DNA from 3 places in the Comamonas sp. 23 genome. Region 3 is predicted to be linked to each of the others. Evidence: predicted binding sites of a transcription regulator. Region 3 holds the regulator's gene; each other region holds the start of a gene.
The links. Region 3 encodes LexA, which represses DNA repair genes until DNA is damaged. Its sites were predicted from a motif close to ACTGTATNNNNATACAGT; they were not measured.
Positions count from the first base shown of each region.

Region 1: ACPEE1_RS19735 (VRR-NUC domain-containing protein) is a predicted target of LexA. The motif match lies at 8,055-8,072, and genes of this name have one in related genera.
Region 2: ACPEE1_RS17165 (DNA topoisomerase IV subunit B) is a predicted target of LexA. The motif match lies at 5,217-5,234, and genes of this name have one in related genera.

Region 1 covers NZ_CP187127.1:4,380,320-4,390,055, reverse strand. The annotation lists gene ACPEE1_RS19795 (DUF692 family multinuclear iron-containing protein) at 1-175, opposite strand, end outside; gene ACPEE1_RS19790 (DUF4148 domain-containing protein) at 234-569, opposite strand; gene ACPEE1_RS19785 (hypothetical protein) at 648-875, opposite strand; gene ACPEE1_RS19780 (TetR/AcrR family transcriptional regulator) at 1,273-1,896, opposite strand; gene ACPEE1_RS19775 (TonB-dependent receptor) at 1,996-2,991, shown strand; gene ACPEE1_RS19770 (hypothetical protein) at 3,672-4,100, opposite strand; gene ACPEE1_RS19765 (helix-turn-helix domain-containing protein) at 4,189-4,473, shown strand; gene ACPEE1_RS19760 (hypothetical protein) at 4,662-5,069, shown strand; gene ACPEE1_RS19755 (ZIP family metal transporter) at 5,150-6,088, opposite strand; gene ACPEE1_RS19750 (superoxide dismutase) at 6,149-6,775, opposite strand; gene ACPEE1_RS19745 (hypothetical protein) at 6,831-7,325, opposite strand; gene ACPEE1_RS19740 (hypothetical protein) at 7,322-7,807, opposite strand; gene ACPEE1_RS19735 (VRR-NUC domain-containing protein) at 8,109-9,736, shown strand, end outside.
Region 2 covers NZ_CP187127.1:3,780,507-3,790,242, reverse strand. The annotation lists gene ACPEE1_RS17200 (MgtC/SapB family protein) at 1-179, shown strand, start outside; gene ACPEE1_RS17195 (response regulator) at 189-884, opposite strand; gene ACPEE1_RS17190 (ATP-binding protein) at 881-2,419, opposite strand; gene ACPEE1_RS17185 (hypothetical protein) at 2,553-2,810, opposite strand; gene ACPEE1_RS17180 (class I SAM-dependent methyltransferase) at 3,069-3,614, opposite strand; gene ACPEE1_RS17175 (hypothetical protein) at 3,618-3,791, opposite strand; gene ACPEE1_RS17170 (MFS transporter) at 3,805-5,028, opposite strand; gene ACPEE1_RS17165 (DNA topoisomerase IV subunit B) at 5,268-7,244, shown strand; gene parC (DNA topoisomerase IV subunit A) at 7,332-9,692, shown strand.
Region 3 covers NZ_CP187127.1:3,097,429-3,107,164, forward strand. The annotation lists gene xseA (exodeoxyribonuclease VII large subunit) at 1-222, opposite strand, end outside; gene ACPEE1_RS13990 (MotA/TolQ/ExbB proton channel family protein) at 837-1,457, shown strand; gene ACPEE1_RS13995 (ExbD/TolR family protein) at 1,477-1,893, shown strand; gene lpxK (tetraacyldisaccharide 4'-kinase) at 1,936-3,063, shown strand; gene ACPEE1_RS14005 (Trm112 family protein) at 3,072-3,269, shown strand; gene ACPEE1_RS14010 (hypothetical protein) at 3,431-4,027, shown strand; gene kdsB (3-deoxy-manno-octulosonate cytidylyltransferase) at 4,257-5,051, shown strand; gene adk (adenylate kinase) at 5,269-5,925, shown strand; gene ACPEE1_RS14025 (asparaginase) at 6,023-7,042, opposite strand; gene lexA (transcriptional repressor LexA) at 7,157-7,873, shown strand; gene ACPEE1_RS14035 (hypothetical protein) at 8,009-8,596, shown strand; gene ACPEE1_RS14040 (IS481 family transposase) at 8,764-9,711, opposite strand.

The DNA.
Region 1 (9,736 bases), 1.3 Mb from region 3:
CGCCCAGATTGAGGGCCACGCCATGCAGGTTGACCGGGCGTCCCGAGTCGATCAGCGCCTGCAGCGGCGCCAGATCCCGGCGCACCCAGTTCTCGGGTGCGACCTCAAAGAAGTCGGCATGCACGGCGGACATGTCCCAGTCGAGCATTTCACGTCGAAAGCCAAGGCCAATCATGTGGTGTCCTCATTTCTGTGGAGGCACGAGTTGGCGCTTGGCCAACCCGCATCCAACGTTACTCTCCAAAGCTGTCACCCTGTGGCAAGGTGCCGGCCATGCGGGCCTGGGAAGCGGCCTCGATGACCTGGGCACGGCTCAAGCCCATGCCGGGTTGCTGGGTTTTGAACTGCGGCGCATCAAAATTGCCGTCGAAACGCAACGTGCCGTCCATGCGGGCCTGGGTGAACTGCATCCGGACCTGGTCGCGGCTGAGGCTGCTGTTGGAGGGGGCATAAGCCGGGTAGTCCGAGCCGTTGCCCACGGGGGCGGTGCTCATGGCCTGGGCGCTGCCGGCAAAGGCCAGGCTGGCGGCCAGAAGAAGACGGGTAGTGATCTTGGTAGTGGTCGACATGGTTGGAACCCTTTCTGTGGTGGGGGCGGGTGAGCGTGGAGGCTCACCCTGGTGTTGTGTGGTGTGTTACGGAGTGGGTCAGTGGGTACCCGCGCCATCCTTCTTGGAGCAGCCGCCGTCCTTCTTGGAGCAACCGCCGTCCTTCTTCGAGCAGCCGCCATCCTTCTTGGAGCAGTTGGCGTCCTTGGTGCTCGATTCCTTCTTGCCGCAGCTGCCTGCGCCGCATTTGCTGTCCTGGCTGCCAGCGGCCCAGGCGGAGGTGGCGAGGACAGCGGCGGCCAAGGTGGTGAGGGTCTTGATGTTCATGGTGTCGTTCCTGTGATGAAAGGTTGAAAGTGCACAGCACAGCGCTGCCACGTTGATGAAGTCGTTCGACCTGATCGATTCCTGACATATTTTTGAAAATATTTATCGAGACCGCCAAAAAAAGCAGGCGCAAGGCTGCGCCCGCCCTGCCAAAGTGGCCAGGGTGTGGATGTTTTCAGGGAGAGTGAGTGCTGCTGGTGCTGCGGGCTAGCAACTAGCTAGTGGCTGCAGAGCTCGCGCCCATGGCATGGAAGCGGATAGCGATGAGGCACAAGGCGTTTTTTGGAAGGCGAGCCGTAGTCATGGCCAAGGCTGACCATGCAGCGGGTCAGCAGGGCCGGCGTTCAGACTGTAGCGGGGCGCATGGCAGAGGGCGCCTGGGGCAGACCCGAGAGCGTCAGGGCTGCAGCTGCGGATCGAGCTGCAGCTGCAGCAGCGCGCCGGCGATCAGCGCATGCATGCCCTGGGCCAGATCACCTTCCATCTCGGCGGTCTCAGCCTCGTAGCTGGTGGGCACCACGCTCTCCTGGCGCGCGGCCGAGTACACCGAATCGGCAGCGGCCAGGCCGTGGAAGGCGATGGTCGCCAGCAGCCAGCGCGACTGCTCTTTGCCAATGCGGTAGGCCTGCGCCACTTCTTCCTGGTGGGTATCGATCTTCTCGAGCATCGCCGGGGTGGCGACCAGCCTGCGGATCACATAGGGCGTCACGCCCGGGTAGGTCTTGGCGAACTGGCGCACCGAATCGCTGAAGCGGACCAGGTAGTTCTGCAGGCCCTCTTGTTCGCCCACCTTGGGCAGAGAAAACTCCCAGCGCCGAAAAATCTCCTCGGCCACCATGTGCTTGAGCTCGGCCAGGCTGGGCACATGCTTGTACAGCGCCATATGCGTCACGCCCAGCGCGCTGGCCACGCCCACAAAGGTGATGTTGGGCAAGCCCATCTCGATACCTGCATCGGCGATGCGCTCTTGCGTGATCAGGCGCGGGCGCCCGCGCGGGGCTGCTTTTTTCTCAGGGTCCATGTTCTCTCCAGGTGCCAGGCCATTGTCAGCCAAACCGCTGCTGCGATAGCTGTAAAAGATGTACGGTAATTTATTAGTTTAGTATTATTAAACTAACTATTGTTCCTATTGCGTTTCGCGTTGGGGCGGGCTGTCTATCGTGTGCCCGGCGCCGACTGGACCACCAACCTCTACAACCCGGTATGGGGCCCGGCAGCCGACTTTGTCGCGCCCCACATCTCGCACACCGAGGTGCGCCTGGCCAGCTATGGCGTGGCCGATACCTTGTCGATGGCGCAACACCACGTGCAGCTCACCTTGGGCGTGCGCCGCCAGCAGGTGATCAGCGACAGCTACAACATCAACACCGGTGCGCGTACCTCGCGCTATGACGAAAGCGCCACCTCGCCCGCCGCTGCGCTGCTGGTCAAGGCCAGCGACAACCTCTCGCTCTACGCCAACTACATCGAAGGATTGAGCCAGGGCGCCACCGCACCGATGACCGCCGCCAACGCCGGCGAAGTGTTTGCGCCCTGCAAGAGCAAGCAAAAGGAGATGGGCCTGAAGCTCGACCTGGGCGACTTCGCCCACACCGTCAGCCTGTTCGAAATCACCCGGCCCAGCAGCTATACCGACCCTGTGACCAACGTCTTCTCGTTCGGCGGTGAGCAGCGCAACCGAGGCATTGAGTGGAGCTTCTTCGGCAGCGCCATGCACGGCCTGCGCTTGATGGGCGGCGTGGCCTACACTGCCCCGAAGCTGACGCAAACCGCTGGTGGCGTCAACCAAGGCAAGCTCGCCACCGGCACCCCCAAGTGGCAAGGCAAGCTGGGTGCGGAGTGGGATGTTCCTGGCGTGCAAGGCCTGGCCCTCAGCGCCAACGCCACCGCCGTATCCCGCCAGTACATCAGCGCCGACAACAGCCTCTGGGCCGCCGGCCGCACCACCTATGACCTGGGCGCCCGCTACATCACCAAGGTGGCCGACAAACCAGTCACCTTGCGGGCATCTGTTCTGAACGCGACCAACAAGTCGTACTGGGGCATGCCCCAGCTGTCCAGCCTGGCGCTGGGCGCGCCGCGTACGTTTGCGCTGTCGGCGTCGGTGGATTTTTAATTAAGTTAGTAGCTAGCCCGCTGCAGCGCTTGCCGCTGCGGTGGGTGATGTGAGTGAGCCCAGATTGCTGCTGCCGTTGGCAGGGGGCGTCTGGGCTTTTTGTTGGGTTGGCCCGGTTTGAAGCGCGCAGATGCCGTCAACGCGAGGCACTGTGCAGACGCAAAAAAACATGCCCTCAGCATGTGTGTAGATAGAGAGAGATCAGGGGAGGGTAGACAGAAGGTCTGGTGGTGCTGGCTTGCCAAACATTGGCAGGGCAGAGCAAAGGCGTTTTCAGAGACTGGATCGCTGCGCTGCAATGGCGCTATCGAAGCCGGTGTTCATCGCAAAAAAATGCGTGGCTAGTGTGAACCATTGGCTGGCAAAAACGACTTCCGGACAGTTCCGGTAAGTCGCCCCACGATGAACCTTGGAGTAGCCGCAATTGCTACGCCATGGGTGCAGTATACGCTCAATTGAGAATCATTCGCAAATAAGCTTTGGGGTTGTGGGGGGATTGGGGTGGGGTGCAGAGAGCCGATGAATCGTAAACGGCAATTCTTGGAGTTCGGGTTGGCGGAGGCCGGGAGATCTTCAAAGGGGTAGACGTTGCATCGAAGTTGGTATCGAGCTTCTGATGGCAGTGCTCAGCCATTGATCGCTGTTTTAGGCTGGATGCGGTCGATCAATTTGACTAGGCGTTATGGCCGCCATCGGGTGGTCGGCAGTCTTGCATCTCCGCCATACATGTGCCCTTGATTCATGTCCTCACTTGCTGGCGCATTAGACCGCTTGGCCACCCATGCCATATACAAGATTCCCAGAATGCAAAGAATCAGCGCCGGCCAGCCAACAACAAACACTCCCAAGACCCCTTCAACGAAAAACAGCAGACAGATCCATAGCTGTATAGGCCTGAACCGTCGCAGCGCTTGTTGGTGCATGCGAGCATCATCCTGCTCATCCACTCCGGAACCAGAGGGATCAACTTCGATAAGGCCTTCACCCAAGGAAGTTTGACTGACGACTTCATCGGTCACGACAAGGAGCTTGTGCTCGTGCTCCATAGCAATAAATCCTTTCAGGTTGATACATAAATGCGGACGCTCGGGTGGCGTGCTTGCAAGCATTCAGAGGGCGGTTTGGTTGCAGAAATAGTCCATTTCAGACTATTCCAGAACGGACTTTAACTTGTGAGCAGTTTCATGTCCATCCACCATGTACCGCTCCACCCACAATCCCAACTACCAGCTCTTACTGTCCGTTCTCACTGCCACGCGCAAGCGTATGGGCGTGTCGCAAGTGGAGCTGGCACAGCGGCTTGGCAACACGCAGACGTTTGTGTCCAAGTGCGAGCGCGGCGAGCGTCGCATTGATGCTGTGGAATTGGTGGAGTTCGCTGAGGCGCTTGGTGTGCCACCGTTGGAGGTCCTTGCGGAATACCTCGAAAGACGGGATAGCAACCTATTCGCAGCTAGCAAGAAGACGAGAAGCCGAAGCTAAAAGGGGGCAGACTACGCAGCTTTGGGTTGCGGAAAACTGCGTGTGCGAGCGAGCGTGGAGAAAGTCGGATAGCCCCGGTGTATCTGGTGCCTTTGCCTGTTCTTTCCTGTTAAGGAGCGGAGATAGAGGCTCTCCTCGATTAGGGCGTAAATTCGCCGTAAACCTTATCCCTTGAAAGCACCTCACTTATGCCTTTGTATGTGGCTCACTTCCTCATGAAGGAGGAAAACCTTTGGTTGAACAATCCACCGCCGTACGAGGTTCTTCGCAGTGAAGAACATCACTTTCTCGCATTGCATATGTTCGCAGCCGGCGACCCAGAGGCGGCATACAGCCGCGCTGTGGACATGCTCCCTGGCTTGAGCGATGCGAACCACGAAGGGCCAGGCGATCGAACAAATTTCGAAGCGGTTGGTATCTTCGATCTCGACGACGTATTCGTCGCTGAGGATCTTTCAACCAACCTGAACGACATCTATGGTGTTGATATTGGGGTGTTGGACATTGAGGAACTGCTGCATAAGCGATCTAGGGCCAAGCATGAGTTGCGCCTCTTCAAATATCAGACGGGCTTAGCTGCCACCGCAGCGAGTTAGCAATCTTTCCTGAATCCGCTGGGCCACTTAGCACGCCGCGTGCAGTACTGGCGCGTATCTCTAACGCGCCCGCAGCCCCCTCACCCCAGCGCCGTATCCAACACCATCATCAACACAAACCCCACCATCAACCCCGTAGTCGCAAAAAACTCATGCCCCTTGCGGTGCGATTCCGGGATGATTTCGTGGCTGATGACGAAGAGCATGGCGCCGGCGGCGAAGCCCAGGCCCCAAGGCAGAAGCAGGGCGGAGCTGCCGATGATGGCGGCGCCGGCGACGGCGCCCAGGGGTTCGACCAGGCCGGAGGCGATGCCCAGCAGGACGGAGAAGCCTCGGCTGTAGCCGACGGCCAGCAGTGCGGCGGCGACGACAAAGCCTTCGGGGACATCCTGGATGGAGATGCCGATGGCGAGCGCATTGGCGCGCATGCCTTCATTGCCGGCGTAGCCCACGCCAATGGCCAGGCCTTCTGGCAGGTTGTGCAGGATGATTGCAAACACAAAGAGCCAGGTGCGGCGCAGCTGCTGGGCGCTGGCGCCTTCCCGGCCTTTGATGAAATGTTCGTGGGGCAGCAGGCGGTCCATCACCAAGAGGGCCATGCCGCCCAGCAGGATGGAGGTGCCGACGACGCCGCCAGCAGCCCAGGCGCTGCCGCCAAAGATATTCGAGGCGCGTGCGGCATCCAGTGCGGGGATGACCAGCGAGAACGCGCAGGCGGCCAGCATCACGCCGGCGCCAAAGCCAAACAAGGTATCCCGTGTGCGCTCCGACGGGCGCTGGGCCAGCAGCACGGGCAAGGTGCCCAAGGCAGTGGCCAGCGCGGCCATGCAGCCGCCCAGCAATGCGTTGCGCACCGAGGGCTGGTTTTTCAAGCCATCCCAGATCAGTGCGGCCAGCGCAAATACCCCCAGGGCACAGATCAACAGACCGATGCGGGTTTGCAGCTTGAGCGCCGGTTTTGGCGCAGGGCTGGCGGTGCTGCGCGATGCGTCATCGCGCGGATCGGGCTGGTTGTCCATTTCCATTGGTTGGTTGCCTGGGGTCATGTGCGTGCTCGCGTGCTCGAAGAAGGGAGTGACTTACTTGCCCAGTGCAGCGGCGTACTTGCGGGCAACGACGCCCCAGTCCACCACATTGTAGAAAGCGGCAATGTATTCAGGGCGGCGGTTTTGGTACTTCAGGTAGTAAGCGTGCTCCCACACATCCAGGCCCAGGATGGGGGTGTTGCCCGAGCCAATGCCCTTCATCAGGGGCGAGTCCTGGTTGGCGCTGCTTTCCACCGCCAGCTTGCCTGCAGGGGTCACGGTCAGCCAGGCCCAGCCGCTGCCAAAACGGCTCAGTGCCGCCTTGGTGAAGGCATCCTTGAACGCGTCAAAACCACCCAGGTCGGCATCGATGGCCTGGGCCACATCGCCTTGGGGCAGGCCCCCGCCGCTGGGCGACATCACTTCCCAGAACAGGCTGTGGTTGGCGTGGCCGCCGCCGTTGTTGCGCACGGGCAGGCGCAGCTTCTCGGGCAGCGATTCCACCTGGGCCACCAGCGCTTCGACGGGCAGGTTGGCGAACTCCGTGCCTTCAACCGCCGCATTGAGGTTGTTCACATAGGTCTGGTGGTGCTTGCTGTAATGGATCTCCATCGTCTGGGCGTCAATATTGGGCTCCAGGGCATCGTAGGCATAGGCCAGCTTGGGCAGGGTATAGGACATATCGTGTGTCAGTTGTTGAGTGGAGAACAGTGGGTTAATGCCGGTGCGGCGGCTGTCAGTGCAGCAGCGTGCCCGGCGGCGGGTTGCCCGAAGGCATGGGAACGCTGTGGGCCTGCCGCTCCATCGCATCCTCGCGCTCGCGGGCGGCGCAGCGGTTGTGGTGCTCGGTCAAGGCGGCAAAGGTGTGGTGCAGGTGCTTGCAGGCGGCCGATCGCAGATCGGCGCTGGCATGGTCGTCGCGCGTCAAGGCCAGCAGCTGGTGGTGGGCGCAGTTGATGCACTCGCCGGCCGATATCGGCTGGCTCAAGGTGTTGAAGCAGTCGGCCAGGTTCAGGTGCGCCACCACAAAGGCGGCCAGGCGGTCATCGGCGCAGACGCCGGCCGGCGCATCGTGGAACAGCTGGTGCGCCACGCGCAGTGCATGCTCATGCCAGGCCAGCGCTTGCTCGGGGCGGTTGTCGCGGCTGGCTTCCACGCCGGTCTGGGTCAGGCGCTCCCATTCGCGCAGCAGCAGCGGGCCCGATACGGAGGACGGAAAACGCGAGCTCATGGCAGCTCCTTGGCGGGCACGCTGGCCGCCGTCATCACCCAGGCGTGCGAGGCCTTGGCGGTTTCTGTGGGGACAAAGGCCTGGGGGTCTTCGAGCAGGCAGGTGCTGCCCAGGCGCTTGCATTGGTCATGCTCGCGCCAGTAACCCCCGTGGCTGATGCAGCCGGTCTGGCAGATCACCAGGTTGGTGGCATGCTGGCCCAGCTCTTGCAGATAGGCATCGGGTGGGGGCGGGGGCACGGCGGCCACTTCCATCGTCGCGGCCGGGTCCACACAGCGGCGCACGGCCGTGACGGCCGCGCGGTTGGCGATGGCCGACAGGTGCACCAGGCGGTCCTCGCGCTCCCAGATGAGGGCGCTGTCGCGCATGATGACCTGGGCCCGCAGCTGGGTGACTTGGGCGCGCAGCGCCTCGACTTCCGCGCGCAGTGCATCGACCTGGGCCGTGCAGCGCGCTTGCAGTGCAGCATAGTGGCGCAGCATCACACCGTGCTCCTGCACCAACGGATGGATGTCACTGTCTGGGTTTGGCACGGTTGGCTCGCCTCCACGGGATAAACGGAAAACACTTTGCTCGGCATCAAGGCAGCGTCAAATAAAAACATAATAAATGAGAATCGTTTCTATTCGCAAACTCATTTGTATATAGCCTGCCTGCAAGCAGTGGAATAGTGCTATCGGCTGCGCGAGCCTGAGGGCCAGAAGGGGACATGGCGGCAAAGTTAAAATAGCTGTATAAAAATACAGATAAGCTATCACTCACCTTCACCGCATCCGACCCCCCATGCTGGCCCCCCACCGCTACTACTACCTGCACAACTTCGAGCGCGCGCTGCAGTGGCTGGGGCAACGCTATGGCGATGTGCTCGATGCGCAGGAGCAGCAGTTTTTGGCGGACTTTGCGCAGGCCCCCATGCCGTCGCAGGCGCTGATGGTGCGCATGCTGATGCGGCGCGGGCCCTGGTTCCGCGCGGACAAGCTGGTCTACGACGAAATCCCCGATGTGCATGCTGCCGCACAGCCCCTGCTGGCACTGGGCTGGATCGATGCCGATGCCGACATGGCGCTGGCCGAGCTGTTTGCGCTGCACACCAAGCCCGAGCTGCTGCAGATCTTTGCCAACGCCGGATTGGCACGCTCGCTGCGCAAGGCAGACATGCTGGCCCAGCTTGCGCAATGGGCTCAGCAGTCTGATCCAAGCACCGAGCAAGAAGCCCAAGAGCAGCTGCAGCCCTACCGAAGCTGGCACCCCCAGGCCGAGCATGCCGCCTGGCGCGTGACGGTCGGCGAGCTGGCCGAAGGCTTGCGGCTGATGTTCTTTGGCAATCTGCACCAGGACTGGTCGGAGTTTGTGCTGGCCGACCTGGGCATCTTCAAATACGAGACGGTGGCCTTTGATGCGCAGTCGCGCGCCTTCCAGACCCGTGCCGATGTGCAGGGCTACCGCCAGCTGCAGCAGTGGCGCCAGGCGGTGGATGAGGACGAAGACCGCCAGGCCTTGATGGACGCGCTGGCCGCCTGGCGCAGCGCCAACCCCTGGCTGCAGCAGCGCCACGCCAAGGTGCTGCTGCGCCTGGGCCAGGCCTGCGAGCGCAGCCAAAGCTGGGCGCTGGCCGAGCAGGCCTATGCCGCCAGCCGCTATCCGGGCGCACGCCACCGCCGCATGCGCGTGCTCGAACGCATGGAGCGTTTTGACGAGGCTCTGGCCCTCGCCAGCGCAGCCGCGCAGCAGCCCGAAAGCGATGAAGAAAGCCAGCGCCTGGCCCGCATGCTGCCACGCCTGCGCCGCCACCTGGGCCAGCGCAGCGCCAGCCGCCGCGCGCTCAAACCCGAGGTGGCGCAGCTGCGCGAGGATGTGGCGCTGGAGCGCGTGCTGCGCATGCCACGCATGGCGCCCGATCTGGCGGCGATGGATGCGCTGAGCGATGCGGCCGCGTTGGAGGCCGCCTTGCGCGCTGGCGACGCGATGAACACCGCCGATGCCACCGAAGGCCTGCGCCTGATGCCGGTGGAGTACGCCTTGCGCGACCACTGGCACCGCGAGGACGCACCGGTGTTTTATGTCGAGAACGCGCTGGTCAACTCGCTGTTTGGTCTGCTGTGCTGGCCGGCGATTTTTGCGCCTTTGCCGGGGGCGTTTTTTCATCCGTTCCAGGCGGGGCCGGCCGATGTCTATGCGCCCGATTTTGTTGCGCGGCGTGCGGCGCTGTTTGAGGCTTGTCTGGCGACCTTGGACGACGGTAGCTACGCCGAGGTAATCCGCCAGCGCTTTGCCGACAAGGCTGGCCTGCAATCGCCCTTTGTGTTTTGGGGCACGTTGACGCAGGCGCTGCTGGACCATGCGCTGGCCTGCATACCGGCGGCCCACCTCCAACTTCTGTTCCAGCGCCTGCTTGGCAACCTGCAGGCCAA
Region 2 (9,736 bases), 680 kb from region 3:
GCGGCGGCTACCCGCCCGGCGACATCGACATCCAGCCCTTTGGCGAGGCCGAGGTCGTCATCGAAGCGACCTTGGCCGCGCAATCGGTGGAGGGCGACGAGCTCGATGCGATGGTGCAGCAGCTGGCGGCCAAGCCGGGCGTGCGCCAGGCGTTCTGGAGCCCCAGCACGCGGGATTGAATCGTGGCTTTAGCCTTCAAAGGCAAAGCCGACGCCATAGATCGAGCGGATGCAGTCCGCGTCATCGCCCATGACGGTGCGCAGCTTCTTGCGCAGGTTCTTGATATGGCTGTCGATCGCGCGGTCGCTCACCTCCAGCGCATCGGCATAGGCCAGGTCCAGCAGCTGGCTGCGCGGGTAGATCTTGCCGGGGTGGCGCTGCAGGATGTGCAGCAATGCAAACTCGCGCCGCGTCAGGCCCAGGTCCTGGCCGCGCCAGCTCGCCTGGCTGGTGGTCTCGTCCAGCTGCCAGTCGCTGGCGGCCAGGCTGGCTGGCGCACCAGGGGCGGGCGGCGCATGGCGGCGCAAGATCACCTTGACGCGGGCAATCAGCTCGCGCGGTGAAAATGGCTTGCAGATGTAGTCGTCGGCGCCCATCTCCAGGCCCACCAGGCGGTCCACTTCTTCGACCTTGGCAGTCAGGCAGATGACGGGGCAGATCTGGCGGGCGCGGCATTCGCGCAGAATGCTCAGGCCATCGGTGCCGGGCAGCATCAGGTCAAGAATGGCCAGCTGCGGCGGGCGTGCGCGCAGCGCCGCCATGGCCTGGCTGCCATCGGCAAAATGCTCGACCTCGAAGCCGGCATGGTGCAGGTAGTCGATGACCACCGAGGCAATATCGGCCTCGTCTTCGGCGTACAAAATGCGGGGTTTGGCAGTGTTCATGCAACAGGGTGTATCAAGGGCAGGATCAAGGTAAGGCGCAGCCCGCCCAAGGACGAGATGGAGGCCTGCAATTGTCCTCCATGGGCTTGCACAATGCTTTTGCAAATCGCCAGCCCCAGGCCCGAGCCGCCGCTGGCGCGGCTGCGCGAAGTCTCTACGCGGTAAAAGCGTTCAAAAATGCGGGGCAGCTCTGCAGGCGGCACGGAGGGGCTGCTGTCATCGAGGTGCAGCTCCAGCCAGCGCTGGCCCGACTCGGGCGCGGGCCCGTGCAAGCTGGCGCTGATGCTCAGCCGCCCGGGGGCATCGGTGTAGCGCAGGCTGTTTTCCAGAATATTGCTCAGCACCTGATGCAGCTGCTGGGCATTGCCCTGCACCCAGGCGGGCGGCAGCGCATGCAGCAGCTCTTGCGCCGTGGGCAGTGCGATGCCGGCCTGGCCAAAGCGGATCTGCACGGCTTCCACGGCCTCGATGGTCAGCGCCCGCATATCGAGCGGGCGGGCCGTGGCGGGCAGGTGGGCGGTCAGCTGCAGCGCGGGGGCGGCCTCGGGCGCGTGCACGACCAGGGCCGTGGGAATGGTGGCGCGCATGTCGCTGACCAGCTGGGTCAAGCGCAGAATCTGGCGGTGCAGGCGCGCAGCGGTTTGCGAATCAAAGCTGCGGATGCCGTCTTGCACTGCCTCGATCTCGGCCCGCACTGCGGCCAGCGGCGTGCGCAGCTCATGGGCCACCTGGGTCAGCCATTCATGCTGCTGGGCCTGGGCCTGGGATAGCTGCTCGGCCATGTGGTTGTAGCGGTCGGCCAGCTCCACCAGCTCGTCGTGGCCTGCGACTGCAATGCGGTAGTCGAGCTGGCCGCTGGCAAAGGCCTTGGCGCCTTCGCTCAATGCCTCGATGGGGCGAATCCAGCGCCGGCTCAGCCACCAGGACAGGGCCCCGGCCAGCAGCAGGCCCAGCAGACCGGTGATGGCCAGGAACACCAGGTGCTCCTTCAAAAAGGCACTGTCGATCTGGTTTTTCAGGTCTTCGGGCTGGTTCAGCGTCAAGGTGCCGATCAGCATATGCTGGCTGTCGAACAGCGGGTTTTTGGCGCTGCCTAGTGTGGGCGGCACACCGGCCAGCAGCTTGCCCTGGTTGTCGAGCAGGCCCAAACGCTGGGAGAGGGGGTGGCGTTCAATGGGGCGCAATTGCTGGGTCAGCATGGGGCCAATCGTGGCGCGGCGCGGCGCCTCGCTCTCCGCCGGGGGCGAAACGGGCACGGCCGCCTGGCTGCCAAAGCGGGTCAGCGCATTCCAGCGCTCCGACGTCAGCGAGACCCAGTGCGGATCCTTGGCATACTCGCGCCGCAGCTGGCTCTCCAGGTACTCCAGCCGGCCCAGCTCGATCTGCGCCACATAGCCGCCCAGACCGCGCTGCAGGCTCCAGTACGAAAAGCCGAAAAACCCCAGCAGCAGGCCCAGCAGCAGCAGCACCATGGCCAGCAGCACCCGCGTTTGCAGACGGGTAAAGCGAAACAGCTGAAGTCGGGGTGTGGTCACAGAGGGCGGGTGGGGCAATGGCGGTGTGGGCACAAACGGCAAAACGGGCAGACGCAATGCCTGCCCGGCTATTCTCTTACACAGTGCGTGGGTGTGTAAAAGGGTTGCTTGATCAGGACGTCATCACCGGCCCTTAGGGCCCGATGGAGGCGCCGCGCTGCGCCACCAGCTGCTTGCCGACCATGCGGCAGGTGGCTTTGGCTGTTTTTCCGTTGTCCAGTGTCAGTTGCACGGCTTCGCCGGCCTTCTTGCCCTGGCAGGCCTCAATGGCTTGCTTGGACGGCGCGGGCTTGGCGGGGCTGGCCGCGTAAGCCTGGGCGGTGGCGATCCAGAGGGCTGCAGTCACGGCGGTGCTGCACAGCAGACGGTGGCGAAGTGGTTGAGAACTCATGGCATTCCTTTGTAAAAAGAGGCTCTGCGGCCAGGCCGCGATCTGGTGTGGGACAGAAAGAAGCGGGTGAAACAGAGAAACTGGAGTGTGTTTACGCCTCTCCGCAGAGCCCATGACTGAACTATAGGAGCCAAATGTGGAGGAAGTTGGGCCAGCTTTGTGGCAGGTGTGACAAAGCGAAAACCGCATGCCTATTGGCTTGGCGCAGGAGCGGGCGCCATTGCGTGCGCCGCAAAGTTATGCAAAGCGGGCCGGGGCTCAGGCCAGCAGCGCAGCCGGGATGGGCGCCCCGTCCAGCGGGCGGCGTGCCGCAATCCGCTGCACCACCCGGTCCGGGTTGCGCAGCAGCCCTGCCTCATAGGCGATGACAGACCAGCTGGCACAGACTTGCAGCAGCTCGCCGGGCTGCAGCAGGAAGTCGGGCCGGGAAGGCTTGCCATAGGCGGCATTGCCTTGGGCAAAGGTCTCGTACAGCAGCAGCCCGCCGGGCGCCACACTGGCCAGAATGTGCGGCCATAGCGGGCGCCACAGATAGTGGGTGACGACCACCGCGTCGAACGCCCGGCCTTCCAGCGGCCAGGCCCCGTTTTCGACATCGGCCAGCAGCCATTCTCCCGCCGTGTCCGCCTGCAGCGACTGCAGCGCCGCGCCATCGCGGTCAACGCCGGTTACCCGCAAGCCCTGGGCCTGCAGGTAGCGGGCATGGCGGCCCTGGCCGCAGGCCAGGTCCAGCACCTGGGCGCCTGCAGGTATCAGTGGCGCAAAGCGGGTGATCCAGGGCGAGGGGGCGGGGCTATGGGGCATGCGCTAGAAACAGGCCCAGACATGGTCAGCCATCTGCACCATGAATTCCGGTTGCGCGTAGAGCATGAACACCAGCGCCAGCAGCACCGCCACCAGTAGCCAGATGGCGGCGCGCTGCCAGCCGCGCAGCGGCGCGGCGCCAGCAGTGGGGGCGGTGGGTGGTGCAGGCTGTTGCATGAAAGTTCGGTTATCAGGCCGCCAGCGGCAGCCGCTGCACGGGCTCTTCCTTGACCGGCAGATTGACCAGGCCGGCGAATACGCCCAGGCCAATGGCCACATACCAAACCACATCATAGCTGCCGGTGCGGTCATAGAGGTAGCCGCCCAACCAGATGCCCAGGAAGCTGCCGATCTGGTGGCTGAAGAACACAAATCCGCTGAGCATGGACAGGTGCTGCACGCCAAAGATCTGCGCGATGGCGCCGTTGGTGAGCGGCACGGTGGACAGCCACAAAAAGCCCATCACTGCGGCAAAGACATAGACCGACCAGGGCGACAAGGGCACCAGCAGGAAAACCACGATGGCGATGGCGCGGATGAAATAAATGCCCGAGAGCAGGTAGCGCTTGGCCATGCGCTGGCCGAGCGACCCGGCCAGGTAGGTGCCAAAGATGTTAAAGAGGCCGATCAGCGCCAGCGAATAGCTGGCCACATGCGGCGGCAGGCCGAAGTCCTTCAGGTAGCTGGGCATGTGCACGCCGATGAACATCACCTGGAAGCCGCAGACAAAGTAGCCTGCGGTCAGCAGCAAAAAGCTGGGGTTGCGAAAGGCCTCTGCCACAGCCTGGGCAATGGTTTGCTGCGCGCCACCGGCAGCACTGTGCTTGAGCGCGTGGAAATTGGGCTCGCGCAGCGCAATGGCCAGCGGCACGATGGTGAGCACCAGGATTGCGCAGACCAGCAGCGCGTTCTGCCAGCCCAGGCTGGCGATCAGCTGGCCCTCGACCGGCACCATGAAGAACTGGCCAAAGGAGCCCGCGGCCGCGGCCACCCCCATGGCCCAGGAGCGTTTCTCGGCTGGCAACTGGCGCCCGATGACGCCATAGATCACCGCATAGGTGGTGCCCGTTTGCGCCATGCCGATCAAAAGGCCGGCGGTGAGCGCAAACATCAGCGTATTGGGCGCCCAGGCCATGCCGGCCAGGCCCAGCGCGTACAGCAGCGCGCCGCAGACCAGCACCTTGCTGGCGCCAAAGCGGTCGGCCAGCATGCCGGTAAAGATGCCGATCAGGCCCCAGCTGAGGTTTTGCACCGCCAGCGCCAAGGCGAAGGACTCACGCGTCCAGCCCATCTCCTGGGTGATCGGCTGCAGCCAGAGGCCAAAACCGTGGCGGATGCCCATGGACAGGGTCACTACGGCGCCGCCACACAGCAGCACGCGGGCCATGGACAATCGTTGTGCGTTGTTTTGCATAGTCAGGGGATGTGTCTCGTTATTTAAGAACGTGATTGCGGTCTCTACGCGCGGGGAGATCGTAAGCACGTTCTAGAAATTGTTACTCCAACGCCAAAAACCGGCTGTCGCCCGCATATTGCCCGGTGGCTGTCCAAGCCCATTGCAGGCTTTTGCGGCCAAGCGTCGTGAATCGTCAACAAGTTCCACCTGTTTATCTATACAGCTATTTACAATGGCAGCCGCTAGAATGGAAAGTTATGGCAAGCAAAAACACGTCTACCAGTGAATACGCAGAGGGCTCGATACGGGTTCTCAAGGGGCTTGAGCCGGTCAAGCAGCGCCCGGGCATGTATACCCGTACCGACAATCCGCTGCACATCATCCAGGAGGTGATCGACAACGCGGCCGACGAGGCCCTCGCCGGCTTTGGCAAGAAGATCCGCGTCTATCTGCACACCGATGGCTCCATCAGTGTCGAGGACGATGGCCGGGGCATTCCGTTTGGCATGCACCCCGAAGAGCATGCGCCGGTGGTGGAGCTGGTGTTCACCCGCCTGCACGCGGGCGGCAAGTTCGACAAGGGCCAGGGCGGCGCCTACAGCTTCTCGGGCGGTCTGCATGGCGTGGGGGTTTCGGTGACCAACGCCTTGGCCACCCGCATGGAGGTGACGGTGCACCGCGATGGCTCGGTCGCCACGATGGCCTTTGCCGGTGGCGATGTGGTCGAGCCTCTGCAGGTGCGCGCGATGGTCAGCGGGGACCGCAAGCAGGGCACGACGGTGCGCGTCTGGCCCGATGCCAAGTATTTCGAATCCAGCCACCTGCCGATGGGCGAGCTGGTACACCTGCTGCGGAGCAAGGCCGTGCTGATGCCCGGCGTGAGCGTGCAGCTGACGCAGGACAAGAGCCGCGAGACGCAGACCTGGCAGTACAAGGGTGGCCTCAAGGACTACCTGCTGCAGACCCTGCCGGTCGACCCGATCATCCCCGTGTTCGAGGGCGAGGGTTTTGCCGGCCGCAGCGATGACCATTTTGCCGAGGGCGAAGGGGCATCGTGGTGCGTGGCCTTTACCGATGAAGGGCAGCCGGTGCGCGAGAGCTATGTCAACCTGATCCCGACCACGGCGGGCGGCACGCATGAAAGCGGGCTGCGTGATGGCCTGTTCCAGGCCGTGAAGAGCTTTATCGAGCTGCACTCGTTGCTGCCCAAGGGCGTCAAGCTGATGCCCGAGGATGTGTTTGCCCGTGCCAGCTATGTGCTCTCGGCCAAGGTGCTCGATCCCCAGTTCCAGGGCCAGATCAAGGAGCGCCTGAACTCGCGCGATGCCGTACGCCTGGTCTCGGGCATGGTGCGGCCAGCGCTGGAGCTGTGGCTCAACCAGAACGTCGAATACGGCAAGAAGCTCGCCGAGATCGCGATCAAGGCGGCGCAGACGCGCCAGCGCGCCGGCCAGAAGGTGGAAAAGCGCAAGGGCAGCGGCGTGGCCGTGTTGCCCGGCAAGCTGACCGATTGTGAAAGCCGCGACCTGGCCTATAACGAGGTGTTTCTGGTCGAGGGTGATTCGGCCGGAGGCAGCGCCAAGATGGGCCGCGACAAGGAAACCCAGGCCATCCTGCCGCTGCGCGGCAAGGTACTCAACACCTGGGAAGTGGACCGCGACCGCCTGTTTGCCAATACCGAAATCCACGATATCTCGGTAGCCATTGGCGTGGACCCGCATGGCCCCGATGACGAGGTGGACCTGAGCGGTCTGCGCTACGGCAAGATCTGCATCCTGAGCGATGCCGACGTGGACGGCTCGCACATCCAGGTGCTGCTGCTGACCCTGTTCTTCAAGCATTTCCCGCAGCTCATCGACAAGGGCCATGTCTGTGTGGCGCGGCCGCCGCTGTTTCGCGTCGATATTCCTGCCCGGGGCAAAAAGCCTGCGGCCAAGGTCTATGCGCTCGACGAGGCCGAGATGCATGCCATCTTCGACAAGGCCGCCAAGGATGGTGTGCCGCGCGAGAAATGCCAGGTCAGCCGCTTCAAGGGCCTGGGCGAGATGAATGCCGAGCAGCTGTGGGAAACCACGCTGAACCCGGACACCCGCCGCCTGCTGCCGGTGCGTCTGAGCCAGACCGATGTGCTGCAAACCCGTGAGGTCATGACCCAGCTGATGGGCAAGGGCGAGGCTGCGGCCCGCCGCGACCTGATGGAGCTGCACGGCCACGAGGTCGAAATTGATATCTGATGTCCTGCTGCCCACGCCGCTGAATAAACAATCGAACCCAAGCCAGCCGCGCGCAGCCGTGCCACAAGCAAAGAAAGCTGAACCCCTATGAGTGAAGAGAACGGTCAGGACCTGCTGTCCAACCCGGTGCCCGAGGACGGCGACAGCCTGGACCTGGGCAATTACGCGCAGCGCGCCTATCTGGAATATGCGCTGTCGGTGGTCAAGGGCCGCGCACTGCCAGACGTCTGCGATGGCTTGAAGCCCGTGCAGCGACGCATCCTGTTTGCGATGGAGCGCATGGGCCTGGGCTACAGCGGCCCCAACCGCGCGACGGCGGCCAAGCCGGTCAAAAGCGCCCGTGTCGTTGGTGATGTGCTGGGCCGCTTTCACCCGCATGGCGACCAATCGGCCTATGACGCGCTGGTGCGCATGGCCCAGGACTTTGCCCAGCGCTACCCGCTGATCGACGGCCAGGGCAACTTTGGCAGCCGCGATGGCGATGGCGCAGCGGCCATGCGTTATACCGAGGCGCGCCTGTCCAAGATCACCAGCCTGCTGCTCGACGAGATCGACATGGGCACGGTGGACTTTGTGCCCAACTACGACGGCTCCACCCAGGAGCCCAGCCAGCTGCCGGCGCGCCTGCCGTTCTCGCTGCTCAACGGCGCCAGCGGCATTGCGGTGGGCCTTGCCACCGAAATCCCCAGCCACAACCTGCGCGAGGTGGCCGATGCCTGCGTGGCGCTGATCAAGAAGCCGGCGATGACCGACTTCGACCTGCAGCAGATCATCCCCGGCCCGGACTTCCCCGGTGGCGGCCAGATCATCAGCAGCGACAAGGACATTGCCGACGCCTACCGTACGGGGCGCGGCTCGATCAAGGTGCGTGCGCGCTGGACCATCGAAGAGCTGGCGCGTGGCCAGTGGCAGCTGGTCGTCAACGAGCTGCCGCCGGGCGTTTCCTCGCAAAAGGTACTCGAAGAGATCGAGGACCTGACCAACCCCAAGATCAAGACCGGCAAGAAGACCTTGACCCAGGAGCAAAGCCAGCTCAAGGCCACGGTGCTGTCATTGCTCGATGTGGTGCGCGACGAGTCGAGCAAGGATGCGGCCGTGCGCCTGGTGTTCGAGCCCAAGACCGGCAAGACGCCGCAGTCCGAGCTGATCACCTGCCTGCTGGCGCACACCAGCCTGGAGAGCTCCTCGTCGGTCAACCTGACGATGATCGGCATCGACGGCAAGCCCACGCAAAAGTCGCTGCGCCTGATGCTGGAAGAGTGGATCGAGTTCCGCCAGACGACGATCACGCGCCGCTCCGAGCACCGGCTCGCCAAGGTGCTCGACCGCATCCATATCCTGGAAGGCCGGCAGACCATTCTGCTCAATATCGACGAGGTGATCGCCATCATCCGCGCCAGCGACGAGCCCAAGGCCGCGCTGATGGCGCGCTTTGACCTGAGCGAGCGCCAGGCCGACGACATCCTGGAAATCCGCCTGCGCCAGCTCGCCCGCTTGGAAGCGATCAAGATCGAGCAGGAGCTGAGCGAGCTGCGCGCAGAGCAGGGCAAGCTCGAAGACATTCTGGCCAACCCCGCCTCGCTCAAGCGCCTGATGGTCAAGGAGATCGAAGCGGACGCCAAGCAGTTCGCCGATGCGCGCCGCACCTTGATCCAGGAAGAGAAAAAGGCGGTTGCCGAAGTCAAGGTGGTCGATGAGCCGGTCACCGTCGTCGTGTCGGAAAAAGGCTGGGTGCGCGCGCGTACCGGCCACGGCCATGCGGCCGACAGCTTCAGCTTCAAATCGGGTGACAGCCTCTATGGCACCTTTGAATGCCGCACGGTCGACCAGCTGCTGGTCTTTGGCAGCAACGGCCGGGTCTACTCGGTCGCCGTGGCCAACCTGCCCGGCGGCCGCGGTGATGGCCAGCCGGTGACCACCTTGATGGAGCTGGAAGCGGGCACCCAGATCCAGTACTACTTTGCCGGTCCGCTGTCGGCCCATTTGTTGCTGGCCAGCAGCGCGGGGTATGGCTTCACGGCCTTGGTGGAAAACATGGTCTCACGCCAAAAGGGCGGCAAGGCCTTTGTCAGCCTGGACGAGGGCGACACGCTCTGCGCCCCCTCGCATATCTCGGGCAGCAGCGGTAGCCAGCCGCTGGCCGATGCCAGCCACGTGGCCTGCGCCTCGGTGGGTGGCCGCATCCTCACCTTCGAGATCGGCGAGCTCAACCACATGGCCAAGGGCGGCAAGGGGCTCAAGCTCATTGACCTGGAAGACAAGGACCGCTTGGCCGGTGTGGCCGTCTACACGCGCAGCATCCGCATCGAAGGCTTGGGGCGCGGCGGCAAGGCCCGTGAGGAAACCCTTGAGATCCGCAGCCTCAACAACGCCAAGGCCGGACGCGCCAAGAAGGGCAAGCTCGCAGACCTGGGCTTCAAGCCCAGCGCCGTGTTCCGCGTCGAATAAAGCGCGCGGTCATGCACGACCAAGCCCTGCCCGGCATTGCCCGG
Region 3 (9,736 bases):
CGCGCAGCGCACCTGGCCGTTGGCATCCTTGAGGTTGAAGTAGCAGTGGCCGCTGGCCGCGCGCGAAAAACCGCTGAGCTCCCCGCGCACCTCCACCGGGTTGAAGCGTGCCGCCAGCGCATCGGCCACCGCCCGGCACAGCGCGCCCACCTCCCAGATGCGGGGGCTGGGGCTGGGGGTGGCGTTGGCAGCGGCAGTGGGCGGGTAGTGTGTGGTGTCCATAAAAATGGCCGGCTTGGCGGCAGGCTCGGCGCGGCAGAAATCAGGAGAGGTGAGTGTTGGTTGCGCCGCAACGCGGCATGCAGCAGACATGGTAGCGGCTGGGACTTGCGCCAGGGATCCAGCGGGCTGGCCATCCTTCGCCAGATGCAGCGGTTCCGTTATCGGAAGGGGCTGCCAATTAGCTGCCAACGCAACCACTGGCAGCGGCATTTTTCCCGTCACAGCAACGACATAGAGGCCAGGGAAGGCTCAAAAGCCGCCTTTTCCCACACCTCCAACGCGCAGTAGTCCACAAGAGAGCGGCTCTGTGACAGCGTCATGCATACGTCATACTCTGTAGCACAAAATATTGAACCTACGTACAAGCTTTTGATTTTTCAATATTTTTATCAGCTTATTTTTTAAGCAATCTAAGAAAAACCCCGTAAATTGGGCAATTTTTCCGGCTGATGACACATTACCCACAAAGTTATCCACATTTTTTGTGGATGACTGGGCCTTTCCGGCATCCTGGGACTGTGGGTTCGACGCAGCGCCAGCGCCGATTTTAGGCGGACCGGCAGTGGCCTTGGGCCATAATGGCCGCTGAAAAAAGAAAGAGCGGAGAGAGAATCTTGTTTTCCATCATCCAAGCAGCAGGCTGGCCCATCTGGCCCTTGATTGCCTGCTCCATCCTGGCCCTGGCATTGATCGTTGAGCGCTTTGTGGCTTTGAAAGCGGACAAAGTCGCCCCAGCCAACCTGCTGCAGGAAGCCATGTCCGTCTCAGCCAATGGGGTGCCCAGCGCCGAAGTGGTGAACCAGCTCGGCCAGAACTCGTCGCTGGGCGAGGTGCTGGCCAGCGGACTGCGCACCATCACCTTGGAGCCCCGCATCTCGGAGGCCGACCTGCGCGCCACGCTGGAGAGCACCGGCCGCCGCGAAGCCCAAAAGCTCGAAAAGTACCTCACCGCCCTCGCCACCATCGCATCGGCCGCGCCGTTGCTGGGCCTCTTGGGCACGGTGATCGGCATGATCGAGATCTTCGGCTCGCAAAGCGGTGGCGGCAACAACCCCAGCATGCTGGCCCACGGTATCTCGATTGCGCTGTACAACACCGCTTTCGGTCTGATGGTGGCCATCCCGGCCCTCATTTTCTGGCGCTACTTCCGCAGCCGGGTCGATGGCTATCTGCTCACCCTGGAGCTGTCGGCCGAGCAGTTTCTGCGCCACCTGAACAAGCTGCGCCGCAGCTGATCGCCGGGCAGGAGCCAGCATGAACTTTCGCCCCCGCACCACGACAGAGCCCGAGATCAACCTGATCCCGTTCATTGATGTGCTGCTGGTCGTGCTCATCTTCCTGATGCTCTCGACCACCTACAGCAAATTCACCGAGCTGCAGCTGACCTTGCCGACCGCCAATGCCGAGCAATTGCGCGACCGGCCCAAAGAGATCATCGTCTCCGTCGCTTCCGATGGGCGCTATGCCGTGGGCAAGGTCGCGCTGGAAGGCAAGACCGTGGCCGATATGGCCGAAGCACTGCGCAATGCCGCCACCGCTGGCAAGGACAGCGTGATCATCATCAGCGCCGATGCGCTGGCGCCGCACCAGTCCGTGGTCTCGGTGATGGAAGCCGCCCGCCGCGTTGGCCTGCAGCAGATCACCTTTGCCACCCAGACGGCGGCACGCTAAACCCCAGGCACTGCGCCTGGGCAGTGCTAGCATGCAGCCTGCATGACCGTCCCGCCTCCCCCTCCATCCACGCCTGCCGCGCCCCCCAGTGCCACGCGCCCCCGCTCGGCACGCATCACCGATGCCTGGCAGCGCAAAGGCCTGCTGGCCATCGCGCTGCTGCCGCTGTCCTGGTGCTATGCAGCGCTGGGCGCGCTGCGCCGCGCCCTCTACCGCACCGGTCTGTGCAAGGCCTACTGCGCGCCGGTGCCCGTGGTGGTGGTGGGCAATGTGATCGCCGGGGGCGCGGGCAAGACGCCTGTGACCCTGCACCTGGTGCAGGCCTTGCAGGCCCAGGGCTGGCGGCCAGCGGTTATCTCGCGCGGCTATGGGCGCGACAACAGCAAAAATCCCAACGCGATAGCCGTCACCCCCGGCAGCGACCCGCGCCTGGTGGGCGATGAGCCCTTGCTGATCGCCCAGCGCAGTGGCGTGCCGGTGTATGTGGCTGCGCTGCGGGCCACGGCCGCCCAGGCGGCCCTGCAGGCGCACCCCGATGTCGATGTGCTGGTCTGCGACGATGGCCTGCAGCACCTGGCACTGGCCCGCGATGTGGAGATTGCCGTCTTCAACGCCCAAGGCATTGGCAATGGCTGGCAACTGCCGGCCGGGCCACTGCGCGAGCCCTGGCCCAGGCGGCTGGACATTGCGCTCTACGCCGGCCCAGCGCCCCAGCAGCTGGCAGCCACTGGTGCAGCGGCCTGGCCGCTGCAGCGCAGCCTGGCCTGCTATGCCGTTGGCCAGGATGGCCGCCACCATGCGCTTGCCGATCTGCGCGGCCGGCCAGTGCATGCGCTGGCCGCCATTGCCTATCCGCAGGAGTTTTTTGCGATGCTGCAAGCCCAGGGCCTGCAGCTGGCCCGCAGCGATGCACTGCCCGACCATGCCCCGCTGGACGACCCGGCCTGGCTGGCAAGCCTCGGAATCGCCGCGACCAGCGCACCTACAATAGGTGCACCCGATGCACCCGTGCTGCTGTGCACCGAAAAGGATGCGCACAAGCTCTGGCGCATTGCCCCCCATGCACTGGCTGTGCCGCTGGAGGTCGCCATCGACCCGGCCTTTGGCCAGCATGCCGATGCACTGCTGCGCCAGCACCAGCCCGCATCGCCCCCTGTTAAGAAAGACTGATTGCTGCTATGGACCCGAAACTGCTCGAACTGCTGGTTTGCCCCGTCACCAAAGGCCCCCTGCGCTATGACCGCGAGCGCCAGGAACTGGTCTCGCGCAGCGCGCGCCTGGCCTACCCGGTGCGCGATGGCATGCCCATCATGCTCGAAGGCGAAGCGCGCCCGCTCAGCGACGAAGAAATCGACGCTTTAGCTGCGGCAGATTAAGGTTTGATGAAGTTGCGGCCCCACCGGGGCCGGCATGGCCGTCCGCACAGGCAAACCCCAATAGCGGTTTTGTAAAAAAAAGACACAATTTGCTGAAATTTTAGGCACAGCGCCTCCGGGCAGGCCTTGTGGATTGCATCCATTTTTTTCAGCACATTGCCATGCATACCCTGATTCTCAAGAAAACCGACAAAGGCATGGAGGCGCTGCGCGCCCGGGATCCCTCGTTGCCGCACCGCATGCGACCGGCCTTCATCATGTTTGATGGGCAAAAAAGCATTGAACAGGTGATGGCGCTGGCGCCCTCGGCAGGTGGACAGCTGCAGGTGCTCGAAGACATCAAGCAGCTGCTGCAGCAAGGCCTGCTGGAGCTTTTGCGCCCCAGCGACGCAGGCCAATTGCCCGCCAGCGCCAGTGCCATCATTGACAACCTGACCGACCCTGCGACCACGCCGCCACCCGCTGCTGCAGCCGCCCCAGTTGCCGCGCAGACCGCAGCCAGCAATGCAACTGCTGCCATCAGCAACCACAGCGAGCGCTATATCAAGGCCTATGCCGCTGCCAGCCAATTGGTCAGCGGCCTGGGGCTCAAAGGCTTTCGGCTGCAGCTGCAACTGGAAAAAGCCCAGGGCTACGACGGCCTGGTCGCCGTCCTGCCCAAGCTGCGCGAGGTGATCGACGCCAAGAAACTGCGCCCCATCGAGGCCATTCTGTTTGGCAGCAACGAGACCAATACGCCTGTCAAGCCTGCACCCTGAGCGCGGGCGCCGCAGCAGCGGCGACTGCCTGGGTAGGTGGCTTGTGGCTGTCGGGCCTGGTCGGCGGCGACTAGCTGGGCGCACCTGGCCGGCCGCACCTAGTCGGCTACACCTCGCTGGCAGCGCCTGGCCGGCCGCACCTCGCCGGCCGCACCTAGCCGGCCGCACCTCGCCGGCCACCCTCCTCGCTACAATTTAAGTTGGCTTCACTCTCCTCTCCTTTAGCACCATGGCATCCGCACCCGCGCCGTTTACTGTCTTGATTCCTTCGCGCATGGCCTCCTCGCGCCTGCCCAACAAGCCCCTGGTCGATATCGCCGGCCTGCCCATGGTGGTGCGCGTGGCCAGGCGCGCGCAGGAGAGCGCCGCCCAGCGCGTGGTGGTGGCTGCAGATGACGAGCGCATCATCGACGCCTGCAAAAAGCATGGTGTGCAAGCGGTGATGACCTCGCCCAAGCACCCCAGTGGCAGCGACCGCCTGGCCGAGGCCTGCAATGTGCTGCAATTGGGCGGCGATGACATCGTGGTCAATGTGCAAGGCGACGAGCCCTTGATCGCGCCGGCGCTGATCGATGCGGTCGCGGCGCTGCTCAGCGACCGGCCCGAGGCCAGCATGGGCACGGTCGCGCACCCGATTGCTGATCTGGAGTCGCTGCTCAGCCCCAATGTCGTCAAGGTGGTGCTCGATGCACAGGGCCTGGCCAGCTATTTTAGCCGCGCGCCCATCCCCTGGGGCCGTGATTTTGTGAATATGGCCTGGTGGAAGAACCCCGGCACCACCGGCACGCCCGGTTTTGCGCCGCTGCACCATATGGGCATCTACAGCTACCGCGCCCAGTTTTTGCATACTTTCCCTACGCTCAGCCAGGCCCCGACCGAGCAAATCGAGATGCTCGAGCAGCTGCGCGCGATCTGGCATGGCCACCGCATCGCCGTGCATGTGACGCGGCAGATCCCTGGCTCGGGCGTCGATACGCCCGAAGACCTGGTGCGCGTGCGCCAGCTGCTGGGCGCGGTGATGTAACCCGCGTGCCTGCCCTGCACCGCGACGGCCACCGATGCAAGCGCACCGTAAGCTAAAAGGCGCAGCATGCCTGTCTCGCGCAGCCGAGACACGGTATTGGTGCCAGTTCGCTGACAATCCCCTGATGCGTGATATGCTCAAGCCCAGTTTTTTTGTGTAAAAGCGGGCTTTAGTGCCCGCTTTTGCCGTGCAAGTTTTTTATTCTCCAAGGACCGTCATGAAATTAATTCTTTTGGGAGCACCCGGCGCCGGCAAAGGTACGCAAGCTGCCTTCATCTGCCAAAAATACGGTATTCCCCAGATTTCCACCGGCGACATGCTGCGTGCTGCCGTCAAGGCTGGCACGCCGCTGGGCTTGCAAGCCAAGGCCGTGATGGACGCCGGCCAGCTGGTCAGTGACGATCTGATCATCAATCTGGTCAAGGAACGTATCGCCCAGGCCGACTGCGCCAATGGCTTCCTGTTTGACGGCTTCCCCCGAACCATCCCCCAGGCCGACGCGATGAAGGCCGCCGGTGTCAAGCTCGACTATGTGCTGGAGATCGATGTGCCGTTTGAGGCCATCATCGAGCGCATGAGCGGCCGCCGCAGCCACCCCGCTTCCGGCCGTACCTACCACGTCAAGTTCAACCCGCCCAAGACCGAAGGCCTCGACGATGTGACCGGCGAGCCCCTGGTGCAGCGCGAAGACGACAAGGAAGAAACCGTCAAGAAGCGCCTGGATGTGTACAGCAACCAGACCCGCCCCTTGGTGGACTACTACGGCAGCTGGGCCGCACAAGACCCGGCCGCCGCCCCCAAGTACCGCGCCATCAGTGGCATGGGCTCGGTCGAAGAGATCACGCAGCGCGCCATTGCCGCACTGCAGGCCTGATAAGTCGCACAGACTTATCCGCACAGCCACTGTCTTGCGACAGTGGCTTTTTTAATGCCTGCTCATGCCATCAGCAGACCGGCATGTGGCGGCTGCTTTAGGCCTTGGCTTGGACCTGCGCCAGCGCCAGTTGCAAGCTGACCCGGCATTTGTAGGGCGTCAAGGCCACCGCCAAGTCCTTTTCCAAATCGGCCACCCCGGGCAGTACCGCATCGCTGATCACACCATCGCTGCAGCGGCTGCTGCGCCATACCGGCAGACCTTGCTGGCGTGCGCGCGCCATGGCCTCCAGCAGCACCTGATGCACGGTGCCATTGCCGGTGGTTGCCACCACCAGACCGTCGATGCCCTGGGCCTGCAGGGCGTCCACCAGCCCGGGGCGCATACCGGCATGGCTGGTCACGATCTCCACCCAGGGCCAGGGCTGGCTGGCGGGGGCAGGCAAGGCGGCCAGCCACTGGCTGCCGGTGTAGCCATCCGCTGCGCCTGGTGCCAGCGAGGCATAGCCCTGGCGCAGGCGCACGGTCACGCCATCCACCCAGCCCAGGGGCCCCTGCTCGCCCGATGAAAAGGCCAGCAAACGGTGCGGATGCACCTTTTGCAGCCAGCGCGCGCTGTGCAGCTCGCCGCCGCCCGTCACGGCCACGACCTCGCGCAGCAGCGGCTGGCCATCCGCAGCCAACGCCGCAGCGGCGGCCACGGCGTCCTTCAGGTTCTGCGGGCCATCGGGCATCAAGGCATTGGCCGGGCGCATGGCACAGGTCAGCACCACGGGCTTGGCCAGGCGCCCTAAAGCGCAATGCAGGAACCAGGCAGTCTCTTCGAGCGTATCGGTTCCGTGGGTGATAACAACAGCACGCACGGTCTCATCGTGCATGGCCGCATCGCAGCGCTTGAGCAGCGCATGCCAGACCTCGTCATTCATGTCCTTGCTATCAATTTGCGCTATCTGCACCGCATCCAGCGGGCCTGCCGCAGCTGTCTCAATACCGCTCACGCCCGCCAGCAAGGCCGCGATGGACAGCTGGGCCGCGCGGTATTGGCCGGGTTTCTCGGCGTCATCAGCCATGCCGGCAATGGTGCCGCCGGTGCCGATGATCAAAATTTTTGGCTGCAAGGCTTGCCTCCTGCAAAAAACTGGTTAAAAATACAGGTACTGGATTGATATACAGGTGTTGGGATGCACAGTGGCTTTGCTTCTGCCCGGCACCGCAGATCACACGGAGATCTTATGCGAGACCATCCCAAACTGACCGCGCGCCAACAAGAAATTCTGGACCTGATCCAGACCGCCATTTCGCGCACCGGCGCCCCGCCAACGCGCGCCGAGATTGCCAGCAAACTGGGCTTCAAATCGGCCAATTCGGCAGAAGACCATCTCAAGGCGCTGGCCCGCAAGGGCGTGATCGAGCTGGTCAGCGGCACCTCCCGGGGGATTCGCCTGCAAAGCGATACCGTGCGCTCTATCAACGCCGCACGTGGCACGCGCTTTTCGTCGCCGCTGGCAGGCGTGTCCAATGCCACGGCCGGCCTGGGCCGTGTGGTGCAAGAGCTCGCCCAGCTGGCCCTGCCGCTGATTGGCCGCGTCTCGGCCGGCTCGCCCATCCTGGCGCAAGAGCATGTCGACCAAACCTATACCGTGGAGGGCGGCCTGTTCCAGCAGCAGCCCGATTACCTGCTCAAGGTGCGCGGCATGTCGATGCGCGATGTCGGCATCATCGATGGCGATCTGCTGGCCGTCAAAGCCACGCGCGAGGCCCGCAACGGCCAGATCATCGTGGCGCGCCTGGGCGATGATGTCACCGTCAAGCGCCTCCAGCGCACCAAGGACGGCATTGAACTGCTGGCCGAAAACCCGGATTACCTGCCCATCATCGTGCAGCCCGGCGAGCCCTTTGAGATCGAAGGCATTGCCGTGGGCCTGATCCGCAACACGATGCTGAACTAGGCCTAGCGGCCCCCTCGGCCCTCCCTTTTCTGCGCAACCCCAGGTAGCGGGCGTTGTGGGCTCTTGGCCCACAGCCCTGGGGGATGCGCTCGCCCTGCGCAATCCTGCTGTTACCCGTATACCAAGGAGTCTCCTATGCTTGTAGCAGATGCATTGCGCGCGCTTGCGCCTTTTTCCCTCGTCGCCGGCCTGCCCTGGTTCCAGTCCATCCAGCGTGCCATTGTGCGCAGCAACCGCCGCCGCCCCGGCCATGGCGCCGCCAATGACGGCCAACTGGCCGCCCAGGTGCACTGCTTTGCCACCGCGTCCTCTGCCGCTGTACAGCGCGGCGCCGCCCAGCAGCTGAGCTTGCTCGATGGCCCGGTAGCTCAGTCCAGCGTGGATACGTCAGGCGCGGATACCTCCTGCATGGACACGCCCCGCGTTGACTCGCCTGCCGATGGTGCACCAGTGCAGCGCCCCATCGACCGCATCCGCCTGCCGCGCAAACCCGCTGCGCGCCGTCGCCTCTCAGCAGCTGCGCAGTCCCACACCCGCCCCTTCCTGTCGGTGCAGCGCTGCAGCGCCCAGGCCGCCAATGATGCGCCCATCAAGATGTACTGGGCCCAACCGGCCAGCCTGCACCGCCAAAAAGGTATGCGCTGGGCCATGTCGGGCAGCATGGCCGATATCTGTGCCGAGCTCGAGCGCCTGGAGCGGCTGGAACATCTGCACGCGGTCTAAGCCGCCGCCCAGGGCGGGGATCAAGTCTGGCCCCCAGCATGCGTTGAACGCCGCAAACAGGGCCAGACTAGCCGAAGGTTTGCGCATGGGGCTCAGCGTCCCCGGCGCGGCATCTTGCCGCAGGCAGACCCGATTGCCGCTAGGTGCGGCCGGCTAGGTGCGGCCGGCTAGGTGTGAACTGTCAAGAGGTTGTTTGCAGATTTGAGCCTGGCCATCGGGGTAATTCGACCAATGCCGCTGTGAGGCCTGTGCCAGTTGTAGTAATGCTGCCAGCGATGTAAGGCTTGTGTTCGCTCAGCTGAATTCTGGTATGTCCAACCATAGGCCCACTCGCGCAGCGCCGATTGGATGAATCGCTCGGCCTTGCCGTTGGTCTGTGGCCGGTACGGCCTGGTGAACTTGTGCTGCACGCCCAAGGCGTTGCAGGCCGCAGCGAACTCCCTTGAGCGGAATGCCGCACCGTTGTCGGTCAGCAGGCGTTTGATGCTCACTCCAAGCCCCGCGTAGTACGCCACGGCGTTGCGCAGAAAGGCGACGGCTTGCGGCGTTTTCTCGTCCGGATGCATAGCGGTAAAGGCAATGCGTGCGTGGTCGTCAATGGCCACGAACAGTGTCTCCCATCCCGCACCATCGACCGAATCGCGCCGATTGCCTGTGACGCGGTGGCTGGGCCGAACGATGCGCCCGAGCTTCTTGGTATCGATGTGCAGCATGTCTCCAGGCGCATCGTGCTCATAGCGAACCACGGGCTCGGACGGCTGCAGATCGCTGAGTCGAGACAGGCCCGCACGGGCCAATACCCGGCTCACGGTGGACGCCGAGACGCCTGCGTAGCTGGCAATGCGCGACTGCAGCATGCGGCGTTTGCGTAGCTCAACAATGAGTAAGGCCTTGGACTCGCAGATGGCTTTGGGAGAGCAAATGGGCCTGGAGGAAGCATCGGCCAGGGCTGCTTCGCCGCCCGAGAGGTAGCGGCCCAGCCACTTGCGAGCGGTCTGTGCGGTGACGCCTTGAAGGGCTCCGGCCTGAGAGGCATCCAGGCCTTGCAAGGTCATCTGTTTGACCATCTCCAGTCTCCGGGCAAAGGTAAGTCGGGCATGCTTATGAGTGTTCATCCGGTTGGCTGTCCTGAGTGGGTTG